DNA from 4 places in the Claveliimonas bilis genome. Region 2 is predicted to be linked to each of the others. Evidence: predicted binding sites of a transcription regulator. Region 2 holds the regulator's gene; each other region holds the start of a gene.

Region 1 (4,220 bases), 140 kb from region 2:
ATTGCATATACTTCAGGAATAAATGTCTTCAGTTCTTCGGAAAGCGGATCGTAATTTCGGGAACCGAGGCCGAAAAGTACATAATCAAATCCGCGGAGCCATTCCTCCGTGCCGTCTGCTCTTTGTACTTTTACGTCGTGATCTGTTACTTCCAGGATTTTGGAATTTACGTTAATATCCACACCTTTGCTCTTGAGCTTCCGTACCATTGGAGTACGGTTCGGCGCGCAGACATTGGTGAGAAGCTGGGGCAGCATCTCCACCATTGTGACTTCCACATCACCGATGCTGGCTTCAAATCCCCTGGTAAAGGAATTAGGACGTGCATTTTCGAGAAGAACTTCTGCAGTCTCACAGGCAACGGCGCCGCCTCCCAATACGCAGACACGTCCTCGCGGAATGACAATCTTGCCGCGTAAGAAATCGTGAGCTGTACGGACCGGATAATCCTGTGTTCCTTTGATCGGCGGGATCAAAGGTCTTGCGCCGGTAGCTACGATCACGGCGTCAGGAGCAAATTCCCGAACTGCTTCTACAGTGCCCGTTTTGCCAAACTCAAAAGTTACACCGGCTTTTTTAGCGCGATAGTTTAAGTGCACCATCCATTTGGTCATTTCCTGTTTGCCGGGGGCAACAACAGCCAGATTCAGCTGTCCGCCGATTTTTTTATCAGCTTCCCAGACAGTAACCTGGTGTCCTCTTTCTGCAGCTGTGACAGCAGCCATCATACCTCCGGGACCGGCGCCCACCACCAGTACCTTCTTGGATTTTTCAGCCGGAACTTCCGGAAAATCATATTCTCTTCCGACTCTCGGATTGATATGGCATCTGCACTGTGGACTTGCCTCGCTGCGGGTGATACAGCTTCCGCCGCAGCTTGCGCATGGCGTGATATCATCAAACCGGTTTTCATAGGCTTTTTTGCACAGATCAGGATCTGCAAGAAGCGGACGTCCCATAGATACACCGTCTACTAGACCGCGCTCTACAATATCTGCTGCATAGCGGATATCATTGATCTTTCCAACAACAAAAACAGGGATATTTACTACTTTTTTGATTTCAGATGCTTCATATACATTTACACCGATGCTCTTGTTCTGGCAGGGGATGATATGCTCCAGTCCTTCATACTGGGTACCGCCGGAAACTTCAAGCATATCGACTCCGGCCGCTTCAAATTTGGGAGCCAGGTACAACATATCTTCGAGAGAGTTGCCTCCGATCATACGTTCGTCGCCGGAAATACGCAGGAAGATCGGAAAATCCCGGCTTACATTTTTCCGGACTTCTTCAATGACTTCCAGAATAAATCTTGCGCGGTTGTCCAGACCTCCGCCGTATTCATCCATTCGTTTGTTGCGGAGAGGAGACAGGAAAGAACCGGGAAGCATATAGGCGTGAGCGCAGTGAAGACTGACGCCGCCGCATCCGGCTTCTTCCGCCCGGCGTGCAGCCTGACCGTACTGTTTTACGATCTTTTGGATTTCTTTTACCGTAACAGGACGGCTGACATGACAGTTGGCGTTTACATTGGCAGAAGGTCCGAGAGGTGCGATCTTACGGTATCCGCAAATAGATTCGGGACCTGCATGGATGATTTGAGGAATCAGAACACTGCCTGCCTCCCTGACGCGTTCTGCAAACTGTTTAAACTGTGGAACAAGACTGTCTTTATCCAGAGATGTCGTGTTTCCCATATAAGGATATTTGCTGTCGACAGTTACAGCGTCGATTACAATATAGCCGGTGCCGCCCTCGGCGCGCCGTACAAAAATATCCGCCAGCTTTTTCGGGACGGATCCGTCTGCTGCTTCATAATCCATACTCATAGGAGCCATTGCCACTCTGTTCTTCAGAGTGGTTCTTCCAATCTGAATAGGACTGAAAAGCTTTGAATTTTTCATATCTGTTATCATAAAACTTCCTCCTGAACGTTTGTTTTAATAAAATAATAAACGAACTGAAAGAGGGAGAATGCACATTTTTTTGTCAATCAAGCTACATTTTCAAAAAAAATCGTGAGAAAGTATTTCTGTAAAACAGGACATTTATTTAAAAATCACTACAAAATTCAGAGAGAACTCTTGGCAATTAGACAATAGTGATATTAAAAATCGAAATTTTGTACATTGTTTGTATATAATAATCAAATTTTTGCTCCTGCAGGAATGTAAAGATAGTGTTAAAATTTAAACAACTTTTAAGGATTACAGCTATGTAATCTGTTCATCACCATTATAAAACTAAATACTGAAATGAAATACTATGAATTATATTCAAACATTTTCTGACAGGTAATTCCCGTATCTGCCAGAAGGAGGATACAGATGAAAGATCTGTATTAAGAAAAGAGAGGATGGTTTGGAAAATGAGTTATGACGCATTGTTTTCACCGATTAAACTGAGAGGACTGGAGCTGAAAAACAGAGTAGTTCTCCCGGGGATGAATACAAAGATGGCCAAAAACAAACATGATGTAGCGGAAGACCTGACAGGATATCATGGAGCGATCGCAGCAGGAGGCTGCGGACTGAATATTGTGGAGATTGCTACAATCTGTCCGGAATGTCACGCCTATCTGTATCTTGGCCTTTATAATGAGCACCACAGAGATGAGCTGAAGAAGATTGTAGATGCGATCCATGAAAACGGTGGAAAGGCTGCTGTGCAGATCTGGCATGGAGGATTTGTTCCCCAGGAGTTTTTTGATAAAACGAATAAGCTGGAAACACCGGACAATCTTACAGTAGAGCGTATTCATGAAATTATCAAACAGTACGGGCAGGCGGCAAAATTTGCCGTGGAAGCCGGATTTGATGCGCTGGAATTTCACGGAGCGCACACTTATCTGCCTCATGAATTTATGAATCCTTCTTTGAATCAGAGAACAGATGAGTACGGCAATCAGAGCCTGGAAAACCGCTGCCGCTTCAGTCTGGAGGTAATCCGGGAAATGCGTGCAAATATGCCGGATGATATGCCTTTGATCATGCGTATCGACGCCATTGATGAGATGCTTCCAAAGGTTACAACAGTAGAAGAAACCATCCAGTTTATCAACTGGGCAGAAGAAGCCGGCGTGGATGCCATGGATCTTTCCAGAGGGAATGCCCGCAGTCTTGCAACTGTTTATGAGGTTCCTCCTTATAATTTGGAGCCGGGATTTAATATGGATAATATTGCAGCAATAAAAAAAGGTATTCACATTCCTGTTATCGGAGTGGGACGTGTCAATATGCCGGGACTTGCAGATGAACTGATCCGCGAAGGAAAGATCGATATGATCGCGGTTGGAAGAGGACAGCTGGCTGATCCACAGTGGTGCAATAAGGCAAAAGAAGGCCGCGAGGAGGATATCCGCCGCTGTATCGGATGTACAGAAGGATGTTATGACAAGGTTATCGATCCGAATGCGAAACATATTACCTGTACGAGAAATCCTATGCTTTGTCTGGAATACAAAGGACTTCCAAAAGCTGAAACGCCAAAGAATGTTATGGTGATCGGCGGAGGTATCGGCGGTCTGGTTACAGCAGAATTTCTGAAAGCGCGGGGACACAATCCAACGATCTACGAAGCAGCGGAAAATCCGGGAGGAAGATTTGTGCTGGCAGGAAAAGCACCTAAGAAGCAAGAATTTGCTGCCGCTGTAGAATGGGAAATTGAGCAGTGCAGGAAGAAAGGTATTGAGATCAAGACTGGTACAAAAGTAACACCTGAGCTGATTGAAGAAGTAAAGCCGGACCATGTCATCATAGCAACCGGCTCTGAATATGTAAAACCGGATATTCCGGGAATTGATGGAGCAGACGTTGTTTCTGCAGAAGATATTCTGACAGATAAAGCAGAGGCCAAAGGAGAAGTGCTGATCCTGGGCGGTGGTCTGATCGGCTGCGAGACAGCCCAGTATCTGATCAACAAAGGCGTGAAGGATGTCCGTATTATGGATAAAAAGCGTGTCGGAAACAAGATGGGTATGCTGCGTACGATGTTCCTTGATATCGAGTATCCGGGCAAGACGATCCAGAAGAGCAACCGAAGCAATATCACAAGCATCGGCGACCATGAGATTACATATAAGTTTACAGATAAATTCAAAAAGACAAGCGAGAAAACCCGCCATTTTGACACTCTTGTAATTTCTGTAGGAACGACATCCCGGAAGACAGAGGATCTGAAAGCAAAATGTGAAGAATTGGGAATCGCTTATGATGTAA
Region 2 (4,220 bases):
AAACAGCTCAAATATTTCGGGACACTTTCCAATCGGGCAGACCGGCTGATGGGGAGGACTGCCCATTTGCTGGAATACGCACAGCAGGTGCGAGATCTGTATCAGGCACAGGTGGATGCAAAACAGAATAGTAATATGCAGTTTCTGACTGTGTTGTCCACCATTTTCTTCCCCCTCACCTTAATTACCGGATGGTACGGTATGAATTTTGAAAATATGCCGGAGCTGAAAAACGGATATCCCGGCGTTATTGCACTAAGTTTGATCGTTATTGTTGTCTGTATTTTAATCTTTAAAAAGAAAAAAATTCTCTGATTTTATTCCTGGGAGGCGAGAGCCTCCCATTTTTCATACAGTTCCTCCAATTCAGCAGCGATGTCGGCTTTTTCTTTTGCAAGTTCCTGACAGCGTATAGAATTGGTATATACTTCCTCCAGCGCCATCAGCTCATCAATCTGTCCGTCTCGTTCCTCCAGAGAAGTTATGCGTTCCTCTGTCTTCTTCAGATCATTCTGTCGTTTCCGTTCCCGTGCCTTTTCTTCTTTTTGCTCCTGCCAGCTTAACTTGGCTTCGGAGGCTGCTTCGGCAGCCGGGGCATTATCACAGGATGGAACTGACGCGTATGCGGCAGTCAATTCCTCCCGCTTTTCCAGATAATAGTCATAATTGCCGATATAGTTGACAAATGTTTTGTTTACAAGTTCCAGGATCCTGGTGGCCGTTTGGTTAATGAAATATCGGTCATGGGACACATAGAGGACGGTGCCTTTGTAATTATTCAGAGCGTTTTCCAGAATTTCTTTGGAGGCGATATCCAGATGGTTGGTAGGCTCATCAAGAATGAGGAAATTTGCTTCCGAAAGCATAAGCTTTGCCAGGGAAACACGTCCCCTCTCTCCGCCGCTTAAATCTCCGATAAGCTTAAAAACATCATCCCCCGTGAAGAGGAAAGCAGCCAGCATATTGCGGATTTCCGTGTTTGTAAGAGAAGGATATGCATCTGAAATTTCTTCAAATATAGTTTTTTCCATATGAAGAACATGATGTTCCTGGTCATAGTATCCGATATGTACGTTTGTCCCAAGTGTAAAGCTTCCGCTGTCAGCAGGCAAAACCCGGTTCAGGATTTTAAGGAGGGTTGTCTTGCCGGTTCCGTTATCTCCGATTACCGCTACATGTTCGCCTCTTTTGATTTCAAAGCTGACATTTTCAAAAAGGGGCTGGGACGGAAAAGATTTGCTTAAGTGATCTACGGAAAGAACATCATTTCCGCTGACACAGGAAGGTTCCAGCACCAGATGGATATCTGTTCTTTGCTCCGCAGGCTTTTCTATGCGTTCCATTTTTTCCAGCATTTTTTCCCGGCTTTCTGCACGCTTGATTGACTTTTCCCTGTTAAAAGAGCGGAGCTTTTCGATCACGGCTTCCTGATGGCGGATCTCCTGCTGCTGATTGAGATACTCTTTCATCCTTGCTTCACGGATTTGCTGCTTTTTACGGGAGTAATCTGTGTAATTGCCAAGGTAGGTCATAATGGAACCCTGTTCAATTTCAATGACCTTTGTTACCACTCTATTGAGAAAATAGCGGTCATGGGAGACGATAAGCACGGCACCGGAATAATTCAGAAGATAAGTTTCCAGCCAGGAGATCGAATTAAGATCCAGATGGTTGGTAGGCTCATCTAAAAGAAGGACATCCGGCTTTGTAAGAAGAAGTTTGCCTAATGCTACACGTGTTTTTTGACCACCGGAAAGAGCGTCTACCGGTTTGGAGAATTCTTCTTCGTCAAAACCAAGCCCCTTGAGTACTCCCACAATTTCACTTTCGTAGGCATAGCCATTTTCACGTTCAAACCGGTCAGACAGACGGTGATAAGTATTCAGACGCTCAGTAAGTTGTTCACCCGCAAGGTTGGGAATTTCCTGTTCAATTCGGCGGATCTCTTTTTCCAGTGATATGATCTCCGCTTTGGCAGTGCGTACTTCTTCGTAAATAGTGTTTCCTCCGGAGAGATTCTGGTGCTGGGAAAGATAGCCAAGAGATTTTCCTTTCGATAAAGTAATGCTGCCGCCGTCAAGTGGCAGTTCTCCCACAATCATTTTCAGTATTGTTGATTTTCCAGCCCCGTTGATCCCAACAAGTGCTGCTTTTTCATATTCTTCTATGTGAAAGGAGCCGTTTTTTACAATGACATCCTCACCAAATGCTTTTTCAATTGAATGACATGCTAGTATCATAAATATATACCTCCGGGACTATTATATCGGTGATTTGTGAAGGTGTCAATTTTCTGCAATTCTTTATATAAAATCTAATATTCCAAAGTTTTCCGAACAAAAATTTGACTTTGAACAAACAATTCTATATAATGTAGACAGAAAAAGATTGGGAAGGTGAAAAGAGTGGAAAGCAGAGAAATTTCGCAGGCAGTCATACGGAGGCTCCCAAGATATTACAGGTATTTAGGAGAACTGCTTGAAAATGGGGTGGAACGTATCTCTTCAAATGATCTGAGTAAGAGAATGCAGGTAACTGCATCCCAGATTCGGCAGGATTTAAATAATTTCGGCGGATTTGGCCAGCAGGGATATGGATATAATGTGAAATATCTTTATACAGAGATAGGAAAGATCCTCGGTTTGGAGGAAGAACATGGAATGATCATCATCGGGGCAGGAAATCTGGGTCATGCTCTGGCGAATCATGCAGGATTTGAAAAGCGGGGATTTGTATTAAAAGGCATTTTTGATGTTAATCCTACTTTAAAGGGAATGACAATTCGTGGAGTGCCTATTTATATGATGGATGAGCTGGAAGATTTTATGAAGAACAGTGATATTGAGATCGGAATCCTCACCATACCTAAGGCAAAGGCAATTGAAGTGGCAAATCAGCTGGTGGACTATGGGATAAAGGCGATTTGGAACTTTGCTCATACAGATCTGAATTTGCCGGATAACGTGATCGTGGAAAATGTACACTTATCGGAAAGTCTGATGAGATTATCCTATAATATCAGCCGTTACAACGAGGAACATAGGGCTGAAAAATAGCGGGGATATGACAGCGTGTGAAGTAAGCGTGTGCGAAAGGACAGGCTTTCTTTACACGCTTTTTCAATAGAAAACTTCGTTTCCTGTTGCGGATTCTTTGTTCTATATAAATAAAAAGGGGGTTGACAGTATGAGATATTTGCCGGATGGAAGACAAATGAAGGCAGCGGATGGGTATACGATACGGGAGAAAAAAATGCCGTCTCTTATCCTGATGGAAAGGGCGGCAAGAACTTTTGTAGAAACGGTATGTGAAACAGATGCAGATCTGTCAGATGTATGTGTTGTATGCGGATCCGGAAATAATGGCGGAGATGGATTTGCTATCGCCAGACTTCTTCTGGAAAGAGGAGCGGGAGTATCAGCCTGTATGGTGGGAAACCCTGATCATTGTACCGAAGAGACAAAGAGGCAGATTCAGCTTTTCCGGGAGGCAGGAGGAACCATAGAGGAAGGTTTTACGGAGAGAAAATGCAGCCTGCTTATCGATGCCATATTCGGGGCAGGGCTTAGCAGGCGTGTGGAAGGGCATTACCTGGAATGTATTCAGGCGATGAACCGGTCTGAGGGGAAAAAAGTGGCAGTAGATGTACCCTCCGGAGTTTCCACATCTACCGGAGAGGTTGTAACCGACGCTTTCCGGGCAGAGCTGACAGTCAGTTTTCAGTGTGAAAAACTTGGCTGTGTACTTTATCCGGGGAAGGAGTTTGCCGGAGAAGTAAAGGTAACGGATATAGGAGTCGATGTCTCAGAGATGCCGGGGGACAGAGATGTAGCCTATGCGCTGGAGCAGGAGGATGCGGCGAAAATGCTGCCGAAGCGCAGAGAGGATTCTCATAAAGGGACTTATGGAAAGGTTCTTATTATCGCCGGAAGCAAAGGAATGGCCGGAGCAGCTTATCTGGGCGCACTGGCGGCCTATAAGACGGGGGCAGGTCTGGTACAGATCTATACGTCAGAGGATAACCGGGCTGTACTGCAGACGCTTCTTCCGGAGGCAATCGTTCGCTGTTATGATTTCTTTGACGAACGGGAACTTTTGCAGCTGCTGAAATGGGCGGATGTGGTGAGTATTGGTTCCGGGCTTGGAACCAGCGACAAATCACGGAGGATTTTACAGGCAACACTGGAAAATGTAGAGGTTCCCTGTGTTGTGGATGCGGA
Region 3 (4,220 bases), 1.4 Mb from region 2:
AGCCTATTATGAAGGTAGAAGTAACTATGCCGGAAGAATACATGGGAGATATCATCGGTGATATCAACTCACGCCGTGGACAGATCGAAGGTATGGATGATCTGGGCGGAGGAAAGATCGTACGTGCACACGTACCGCTTTCCGAAATGTTTGGCTATTCCACAGACTTACGTTCCAGAACACAGGGACGTGGTAACTACTCTATGTTCTTCGAGAGTTACAAACCGGTTCCGAAATCTGTTCAGGAAAAAGTTCTGTCAGGAAAAAATGAATAATTCCCGCGTATTTTCTTTGAAAAAGTGCGAAAAAGGCTTGAAAATCAAGGGGATATGAAATATAATCAGAAATAGCCGAGTAAACTGAAAAATCATGAAAAATGCCCGAAAGGGCGGTTGAATAAGGAGGACATTCAAAATGGCAAAAGCTAAATTTGAAAGAACAAAACCACATTGTAATATTGGTACCATCGGCCACGTTGACCATGGTAAAACAACTCTTACAGCAGCTATCACAAAAGTTCTTTCCCACAGAGTATCTGGTAACGCAGAGGTTGCATTCGACAACATCGATAAAGCTCCGGAAGAAAGAGAACGTGGTATCACAATTTCTACAGCTCACGTTGAGTATGAGACAGAGAAACGTCACTACGCTCACGTAGACTGCCCGGGACATGCTGACTACGTTAAGAACATGATCACAGGTGCTGCTCAGATGGATGGAGCTATCCTGGTTGTTGCTGCTACAGACGGTGTTATGGCTCAGACAAGAGAGCACATCCTTCTGTCTCGTCAGGTAGGTGTACCTTACATCGTTGTATTCATGAACAAATGTGATATGGTAGATGACGAAGAACTTCTTGAATTAGTAGAGATGGAAATTCGTGAACTGCTTGATGAATATGAATTCCCGGGAGATGACACACCGATCATCCAGGGATCCGCTCTGAAAGCTCTGGAAGATCCAGACGGAGAGTGGGGAGATAAGATCATGGAGCTGATGGATGCAGTTGATTCTTATATTCCAGATCCACAGCGTGCTACAGATCAGCCGTTCCTGATGCCTGTAGAGGACGTATTCTCTATCACAGGACGTGGAACAGTTGCTACAGGTAGAGTAGAGCGTGGTACACTGCATGTATCCGACGAAGTTGAAATCGTTGGTATCCATGAAGAGAAACAGAAAACAGTTGTAACAGGTGTTGAGATGTTCCGTAAGCTGCTTGATGAGGCACAGGCTGGTGACAACATCGGTGCTCTGCTTCGTGGTGTTCAGAGAACAGACATCGAAAGAGGTCAGGTTCTTGTTAAACCAGGTTCTGTAACATGCCATACAAAGTTTACAGCACAGGTTTACGTTCTGACAAAAGATGAAGGTGGACGTCATACTCCATTCTTCAACAACTATCGTCCACAGTTCTACTTCAGAACAACAGACGTAACAGGTGTTTGCAACCTGCCGGACGGTGTTGAAATGTGCATGCCTGGTGACAACGTAGAAATGTCAATCGAACTGATTCACCCAGTTGCTATGGAGCAGGGACTTCGTTTCGCTATCCGTGAAGGCGGACGTACAGTAGGATCAGGACGTGTTGCTACAATCATTGAGTAATCATTGATAGGAGTAATATAAAAATTCACCCTCAGAAAGTTATGCTTTCTGAGGGTTTTTGAATTTGCAGCGCTGGCTAAAAGGAGGGATTTCCATGAAAATCGCACAGATACAGTCCCGTGTTTATAATGATAAGAAGAAAAATGCAGAACAACTGAAGCTGTATCTCGAAAAAATAAAATCGGAGAGACCGGATCTTGTAATGCTGGGGGAAATGTTTAACTGTCCCTATGAGACAAAGCAGTTTCCGCTTTATGCAGAGGAAGAAGGCGGGGAAACATGGAAGATGTTAAGTCATCTTGCAAAGGAATACGGGATTTACCTTGCAGCAGGCTCTGTCCCGGAAATTGCAGAGGGGAAGATATACAATACTGCTTATGTCTTTGACAGAAATGGGAAGCAGATCGCGAAGCACAGGAAAGCGCATCTCTTTGACATTCAGGTCGAGGGCGGTCAGCATTTTAAGGAATCAGAAATATTGACGGCGGGGGATAAGTGTACGGTATTTTCCACAGAATTTGGAAAAATCGGACTCTGTATCTGTTTTGACTTCCGTTTTCCGGAGCTGGCAAGGATGATGGTACTTAGGGGAGCGAAAATGATTCTGGTTCCGGCGGCATTTAACATGACCACAGGACCGGCGCATTGGGATGTAATGTTCCGCGGCCGGGCTGTGGACAACCAGTGTTTTGTGGCAGGTACTTCCAGTGCAAGAGATACAGGAGCCTCTTATGTTGCCTGGGGGCATACCCTTCTGGTATCTCCATGGGGAGATGTCATTGAAGAGATGGAGGGAGAAGAAGGATACATTATCCATGACGTTGATCTGAAAGAAGCAGATAGTATCCGCAGGCAGCTGCCGCTTCTTTCGGCGCGCCGGACGGATATATACCAGAGCGAAAATGGAGCAGAATTTTAATGATAAAAAATTAACGAAAAAATCGAAAATATAAACTGCATATTTGGATAGTTTTCATCTTGCTTTTTGAATAAAAAGTTCTATAATAAAATTAAATTGATAAATAATTAACAATAAAAATTGTAGGAGGGTGTTACTATGGCAAGATTAAGACTGATGCGTGCTCCGCAGAAATATGTGCAGGGAAAAGATTCTCTTTTGAGTTTCTATGAAGAGATGAAAGAGCTGGGAAACAAATGGCTGTTTATTTGTTCAAAAAGTGGACATAAAATGTGCCATGACAAGATTGAAAAAAGTTTCGGCACTGCAGATGACAGCAGGTGCTATGAAATCTTTGGCGGTGTTTCCAGTGTCGGTGAAATTGAAAAAATGAGAGCGATTGTCCGTGAGAAGGGGATCAATGTTGTAGTTGGCGTGGGCGGAGGTTCTGCAATAGATACGGCCAAGGCAACTGCTTACTATGAAAAGCTTCCGGTTGTCATTGTTCCTACTGTTGTGGCAACAGATGCCCCCTGTACCGGCCTTTCTGTTATTTATAATGACGATGAGACTTTTAACAGTTATCTGTTTTATCCGAAAAATCCGGAGGCAGTTATTGTGGATAGTGATATCATTGCCAAGGCGCCCGTGAGATTCCTGGTTGCCGGAATGGGAGATGCTCTGGGCACTTATTTTGAGGCCAGGGCCTGCCAGAGGACAGATGCCCCCAGTCTGGAATTTGGAGGAATTACAAGATCGGCTATGGCTCTTTGCGGTCTGTGTTATGAAACATTGAAAGAATACGGGGCAGCGGCAAAACATGCCTGCGAAAATCAGGTTGTTACTCCTGCTCTGGATGCGATTATCGAAGCGAATGTATATCTGTCCGGTGTCGGTGCAGATAACGGCGGTCTGGCTGTAGCTCATTCCTTCTACAATGGACTGACAGCTCTTGGCGGACACAGCGCTCCGCATGGAAATTGTGTGGCATATGGCACTTTGGTACAGCTTGTTCTGGAAGGAGCATCCAAAGAAGAATTTAAAGAAGTGCAGGATTTCTGCATGGAAGTAGGGCTTCCGATTACTCTGGAAGAGCTTGGAGTTACAAAGAAAGAAGAAATTGAGGTAATTGCGAAGAATGCATGTGCAGAGGGAGAATCCATCCATAACATGGTAGCGGATGTAACGCCGGAGCAGTTATATGATGCGATTGTTGCGGCAGATTCTCTTGGAAGAGCCAGAAAATAAAGGAAATAAAATTCCGGCTGTCAGGAAGACGGCCGGAACTGTATACGGGGAATGTACTGTGGAAGGAGTTTCCGGCGCAGTGCATTCCTTTTTATATTTGTGCCAATAAACACACCTTGAGATTTGCCGGATGATTCGAAACCAGTGAGACTGTAGCGCATATCCACGGTATCAAAACGAAGATGGCACTGTCCTGTATTAAGGATCCCTTTTGACCGGCAGATGTCTCCAAATTCTCCCCGGACAAGCTGCTCTAAAAAGAGAAGAAGAGCAGAGCTGTTTTCCAGAGAAATGCCGGATAGAGTGAAGCTGTCAAAATCAGACTTGGCCTCTCCTTTGTTTTCTATTATATTTCCGCTGAAGTCCGTTTCCAGAAGACTTTCCCACCAGGAAGAGTCAAGATAAGAATAACGCTGGACCTGTATCCTGGCATCCGGTGCTGTCTTTTGAACTTTTTGGACAAATT
Region 4 (4,220 bases), 1.5 Mb from region 2:
GGCATGTTTCCTTCCATAATTCCAATGTCGATGATGTTAGCCATTAAAAGCGGAATCAGAACTTCCATCAGAACTTCCAGCGCCACCAGAACCGGAGTGATAAATGACTGTTTCTTATATTCCCGCACAGATTTCAGTAATTTCCTATTCATCTGACTCTTCCTTTCTATATATCATATCGTTTTCTTTCGCCCTTTCCCCCGAAGAAAGGTTTTCGGATATCTGCTTCAGAACCCGGATAAAAACTTCCATATCATCGGCCGGAATCCCCTCTCTGATCTGTGCTTCCCTCCTTCTGATATTCTTAAGAAGCTTTGATCGCAGCTGAAGGGCCTTTTCTGTCGGCACAATTCGTTTCAGCCTGGCGTCTTCCTTCACTGGTTCACGGTATAGATATCCCTTCTTTTCCAGAAGCTGCAGCGCTCCTGTTGCCGTGGATCTTCTTACTTTAAATTCCTTTTCCAGATCCCTCTGAAAAAGATCCCTGTTCAGACCTTCTAACAGAATAAAATGCAGAATATGTTTCTGCATATTAGTCAGTTCTCTTTCTTCCTCCGCGTCCTCTTCATAGGACATCTGTCTTTTCAGCTGATGGGAAACACGGCTGATCCACTTTCCCGCATCTTCTCCCATTTTCCTTCCGTTCCTTTCCTTCATAATTGTTCTGTAGCTAACAATTTGGTAGCTAACAATATAGTAGTATATGAACTTTTCACAAAATTGTCAACATGGTTTCTGTAAAATCTGCCGTAAGAAATTTGGGACAAAGTTTCCTGTTGAAAAACAAAGAGTTCTGTTGAATAAGAAACAGCGGGCTGCCGCGCCATCACTGGCACAGCAGCCCGCTGTTTTACTCTGTAAAATTTTTGCATTCGTCACACAGTTACATGATCATGCCGACAAGCTGAAAAATAAAGTTTGCTGCAACTCCGGCGCACAGACCGCCGATCGTATGGCTGATGATAGCTTTTCCTGTCATATGCGGACAGTTCAGGGCAGACATCATGCCGACATGTGTGCTTAAATATCCGCTCCAGCACATACACATTGCCGTAAATACAGCAATATCGTTTGCGTGGGCAATGCCTGTGCTTACCATCTCCGGCACAAGGCCAATTGCCGCTCCGGCAGCTCCAAGAGCCGTGATCGGAACTGCCACTGCAGAAGCAGAAGTAAAACCAAACAAAGGTTTCAAAATGAAGTCAATCTTCTCACCGATCCATGGAAGCAGCGCTACTCCTTCATATGCGGCTCCGGTGTATGTTCCGTCTGCAGAAGGACCGTTTGTCAGCATCATTACGATGGTACAGATTACAAGCACTCCCGGAATGATAGCCATACCCACATTAACGCCATTTTTACCTCCGTCCAGCAGAGACTCCAGAAGTCGTCCTCCTACACTTCCGCCCCGCACTTCGCGCTGGTTCAGGAAATCGTCAAGAGATTCTCCTTCTTTAGCCGGAATACAATATTCTGTAACTCCAAATTCTTTCTTGGTAAAGATCATCATGATCCTTACGCTGACGATACTTCCTATAATCGCCCCAAGATTTCCGATCAAAACAGCCAGTCCGAGATTTTCTCCCGGCGCATTGATTCCAAGCATAAATGTTGTGACGATCAGCCCCATACCAAAGGCTGTCCCAAGATTCGTCAACGCCGGCAGCTGGAACTTTTTAAAATAACGCCGGAAGTTTCTGTCTTCTGCAAGACCCAGAATCGCCGGATTATCGGACAGATATGTTGTCATGACTCCAACAGAAGCCGCTCCCGGCAGGTTGTACAAAGGCTTCATCAGCGGAGTGATCGCTTTATTCAAAAGGGCAATAACTCCAAATTCAGACAATACTCCAGACAAAGCTCCTGCAATAACCGCAATCGCCATGATATTAAATACTGTGTCTATCAAAAGCTCGTATGCGGTAGCCATCAATGTCTGCATCATGTTTGCCCCGCCCATTTTCATGGCAATGCCGCCAAATATCAGCAGAAAGATCACCAGGAAAATGAAGGCCTCCAAACTGACCGCTTTTTTGTATCTCTTCTCCATACTCTTCTCCATTTCTTTGTTAATTTTAAGACAATCTTTTGTCTTAGTCCTAAATAGAATATACTAATTTTCTGTAAATTGCAACTTCCTTTTTCATTTCCCCAAAATCATTTCTGCAGTTTTTTTATTTTTTCAACCGCCTGTATGCAAATTTCTATTTCGCGCGAGTGCGCATCCCTCAGAGCGTTTTATTCGATAGGGAGTGAAATTTTTTGTCCAAAGAAAAGAGTTCCGCCTGCGGAACTCCGCAGGCGAAACTCTCATATTTATCTCTTACATTTTCTGTGATATCCTGCCGGCTCCGGACAGAACCGAAGCGGTATCTTAACCTCTCTTCTTCGCATCGTGGAAGAACATTACTGCACAGATTACCATGACAACGCAGACCAGATATGTCAGTACTGTCAGCGGAAGCGATGTAACGATAAATCCGGCGATCAATACGCCGATCGCGCCGCTTATGATCATAGGTATCGTGGACGCACGGTTGTATTTGCCTTCCTTGATGAACGTAATACCACATGCCGGACAAAGGTATGCGCAGGATCCCATCATAACAGGAAATGCCACATCAGCGCTCATACCGAGCAGAAGAACGATAGCCATACATGGTGCATAGAGTCCGATCCCTGCTGTCATAAGAATACCAAGAATGAAATTAGCAATGACACCCACTGCCAGCAGTCCGCCTGTCAGTCCTCTTGCTGTTCCAAGGATACCGAAAGGTCCTACTTCGTTGATCTTGCAAAGAGTAATAGCTGCCACCAAAATAAGTGCGACACCCATCACAACACGAATTTTCATAATGTCAAGCCGGGAAATAATTCTGGCTCCGATCACTGAGCCGACAATAGATGCTGCAATCATAAGAACCAGAGTCAACGGATCCATATCAATCCTCTGGATAAAGATAGTGGCTTCCACACAGATAGGAATACCGAATGCTACATTTAACGTACCTGGAATCAGGTCATCATCAACAGCCTTGTTGAACTTCCATGCTGATGTAGCAATCGCATAACTTCCAATTCCAAGCGTATCGAAAAAGTTAGCGATCATACTGACAATCACATTGTACCCCATTTTGCTCTTGTCAAGTTCATCCTTGTGGGCTACCACATCCTTCACCAGCACTACAAAAAATACCGCTGCGAATACCCACATAATAATAAGTAATATCGTTGCTGCACTCATAAAATTCCCTCCTTTGCAACCTCTTTGTACATTTTATACAAAAGATATAATTTTATTATACTATTTTTGTTAAAAATATGTCAAGCATTATTTTTATATTCTTCTATTTCTTAATATTTTTGAGATTATTTTAGAAATTTCTCAGATTTTTTCGCACAAAATTATGGAAAGTAACCGCTCTGGAATATATAATAGAAGTATCACACAAAGGAGGAGGGCGCATATATGAAACAAGATAATATGTTAGCCATGATCTTAGCCGGCGGCCGTGGTACAAGACTGCACGAGCTAACCAACAAAGTTGCAAAGCCTGCCGTTTCGTATGGTGGTAAATACAAAATCATTGATTTTCCAATCAGTAATTGTGCCAACAGTGGAATCGATGTTGTAGGAGTTCTTACACAGTATGAATCCATTCTGCTCAACAGCTATGTAGCTGCCGGAAGACGCTGGGGACTGGATGCAAAAAACAGCGGCGTCTATGTTCTTCCGCCCCGTGAAAAGGCGGACGCAAATCTGGATGTGTACCGGGGTACTGCCGATGCGATCTCGCAGAATATTGATTTTGTAGATACCTTCTCTCCGGACTATCTTCTGATTCTTTCCGGAGATCACATTTACAAAATGAATTATGCAAAAATGCTTCAGTACCACAAGGAATGTGGTGCCGATGCTACGATCGCCGTCATTGAAGTTCCGATGAAAGAAGCGAGCCGTTTCGGAATCATGAATACCGATGAAAACGGACGTATCGTTGAATTTCAGGAAAAACCGGCAGAGCCTAAGAGCAACCTTGCATCTATGGGAATCTATATTTTTGACTGGAAACTGCTTCGCAAAATGCTTATCTCCGACATGAAAAATCCTGATTCCAGTCACGATTTCGGCAAGGACATCATCCCTACTCTGTTAAAAGAAGGGAAAAACCTGTACGCCTATAAGTTTAAAGGCTACTGGAAAGATGTTGGAACGATTG

What was found. The regulator Rex, encoded in region 2, represses fermentation and respiration genes when NADH is low (regulators of the CRP and FNR family bind a similar motif). The targets are predictions, from matches to a motif close to ATTGTTAANTANTTAACAAT.
Region 1: R2J37_RS10115 (oxidoreductase) is a predicted target of Rex. The motif match lies at 2,182-2,201, and genes of this name have one in related genera.
Region 3: R2J37_RS02615 (glycerol dehydrogenase) is a predicted target of Rex. The motif match lies at 2,623-2,642, and genes of this name have one in related genera.
Region 4: R2J37_RS01800 (CD0519/CD1768 family membrane protein) is a predicted target of Rex. The motif match lies at 2,066-2,085, and genes of this name have one in related genera.

Annotation. Positions count from the first base shown of each region.
Region 1 is NZ_AP027742.1:2,064,954-2,069,173, reverse strand. Features, by position in the region: gene R2J37_RS10120 (NAD(P)/FAD-dependent oxidoreductase) at 1-1,919, opposite strand, end outside; gene R2J37_RS10115 (oxidoreductase) at 2,372-4,220, shown strand, end outside.
Region 2 is NZ_AP027742.1:1,928,314-1,932,533, reverse strand. Features, by position in the region: gene R2J37_RS09555 (magnesium transporter CorA family protein) at 1-315, shown strand, start outside; gene abc-f (ribosomal protection-like ABC-F family protein) at 318-2,240, opposite strand; gene R2J37_RS09545 (redox-sensing transcriptional repressor Rex) at 2,406-3,056, shown strand; gene R2J37_RS09540 (NAD(P)H-hydrate dehydratase) at 3,187-4,220, shown strand, end outside.
Region 3 is NZ_AP027742.1:549,428-553,647, forward strand. Features, by position in the region: gene fusA (elongation factor G) at 1-275, shown strand, start outside; gene tuf (elongation factor Tu) at 415-1,608, shown strand; gene R2J37_RS02610 (carbon-nitrogen hydrolase family protein) at 1,703-2,527, shown strand; gene R2J37_RS02615 (glycerol dehydrogenase) at 2,666-3,754, shown strand; gene R2J37_RS02620 (GTP-binding protein) at 3,775-4,220, opposite strand, start outside.
Region 4 is NZ_AP027742.1:387,736-391,955, reverse strand. Features, by position in the region: gene R2J37_RS01810 (ABC transporter ATP-binding protein) at 1-152, opposite strand, end outside; gene R2J37_RS01805 (MarR family winged helix-turn-helix transcriptional regulator) at 145-633, opposite strand; gene R2J37_RS01800 (CD0519/CD1768 family membrane protein) at 884-2,050, opposite strand; gene R2J37_RS01795 (sulfite exporter TauE/SafE family protein) at 2,375-3,244, opposite strand; gene R2J37_RS01790 (glucose-1-phosphate adenylyltransferase) at 3,470-4,220, shown strand, end outside.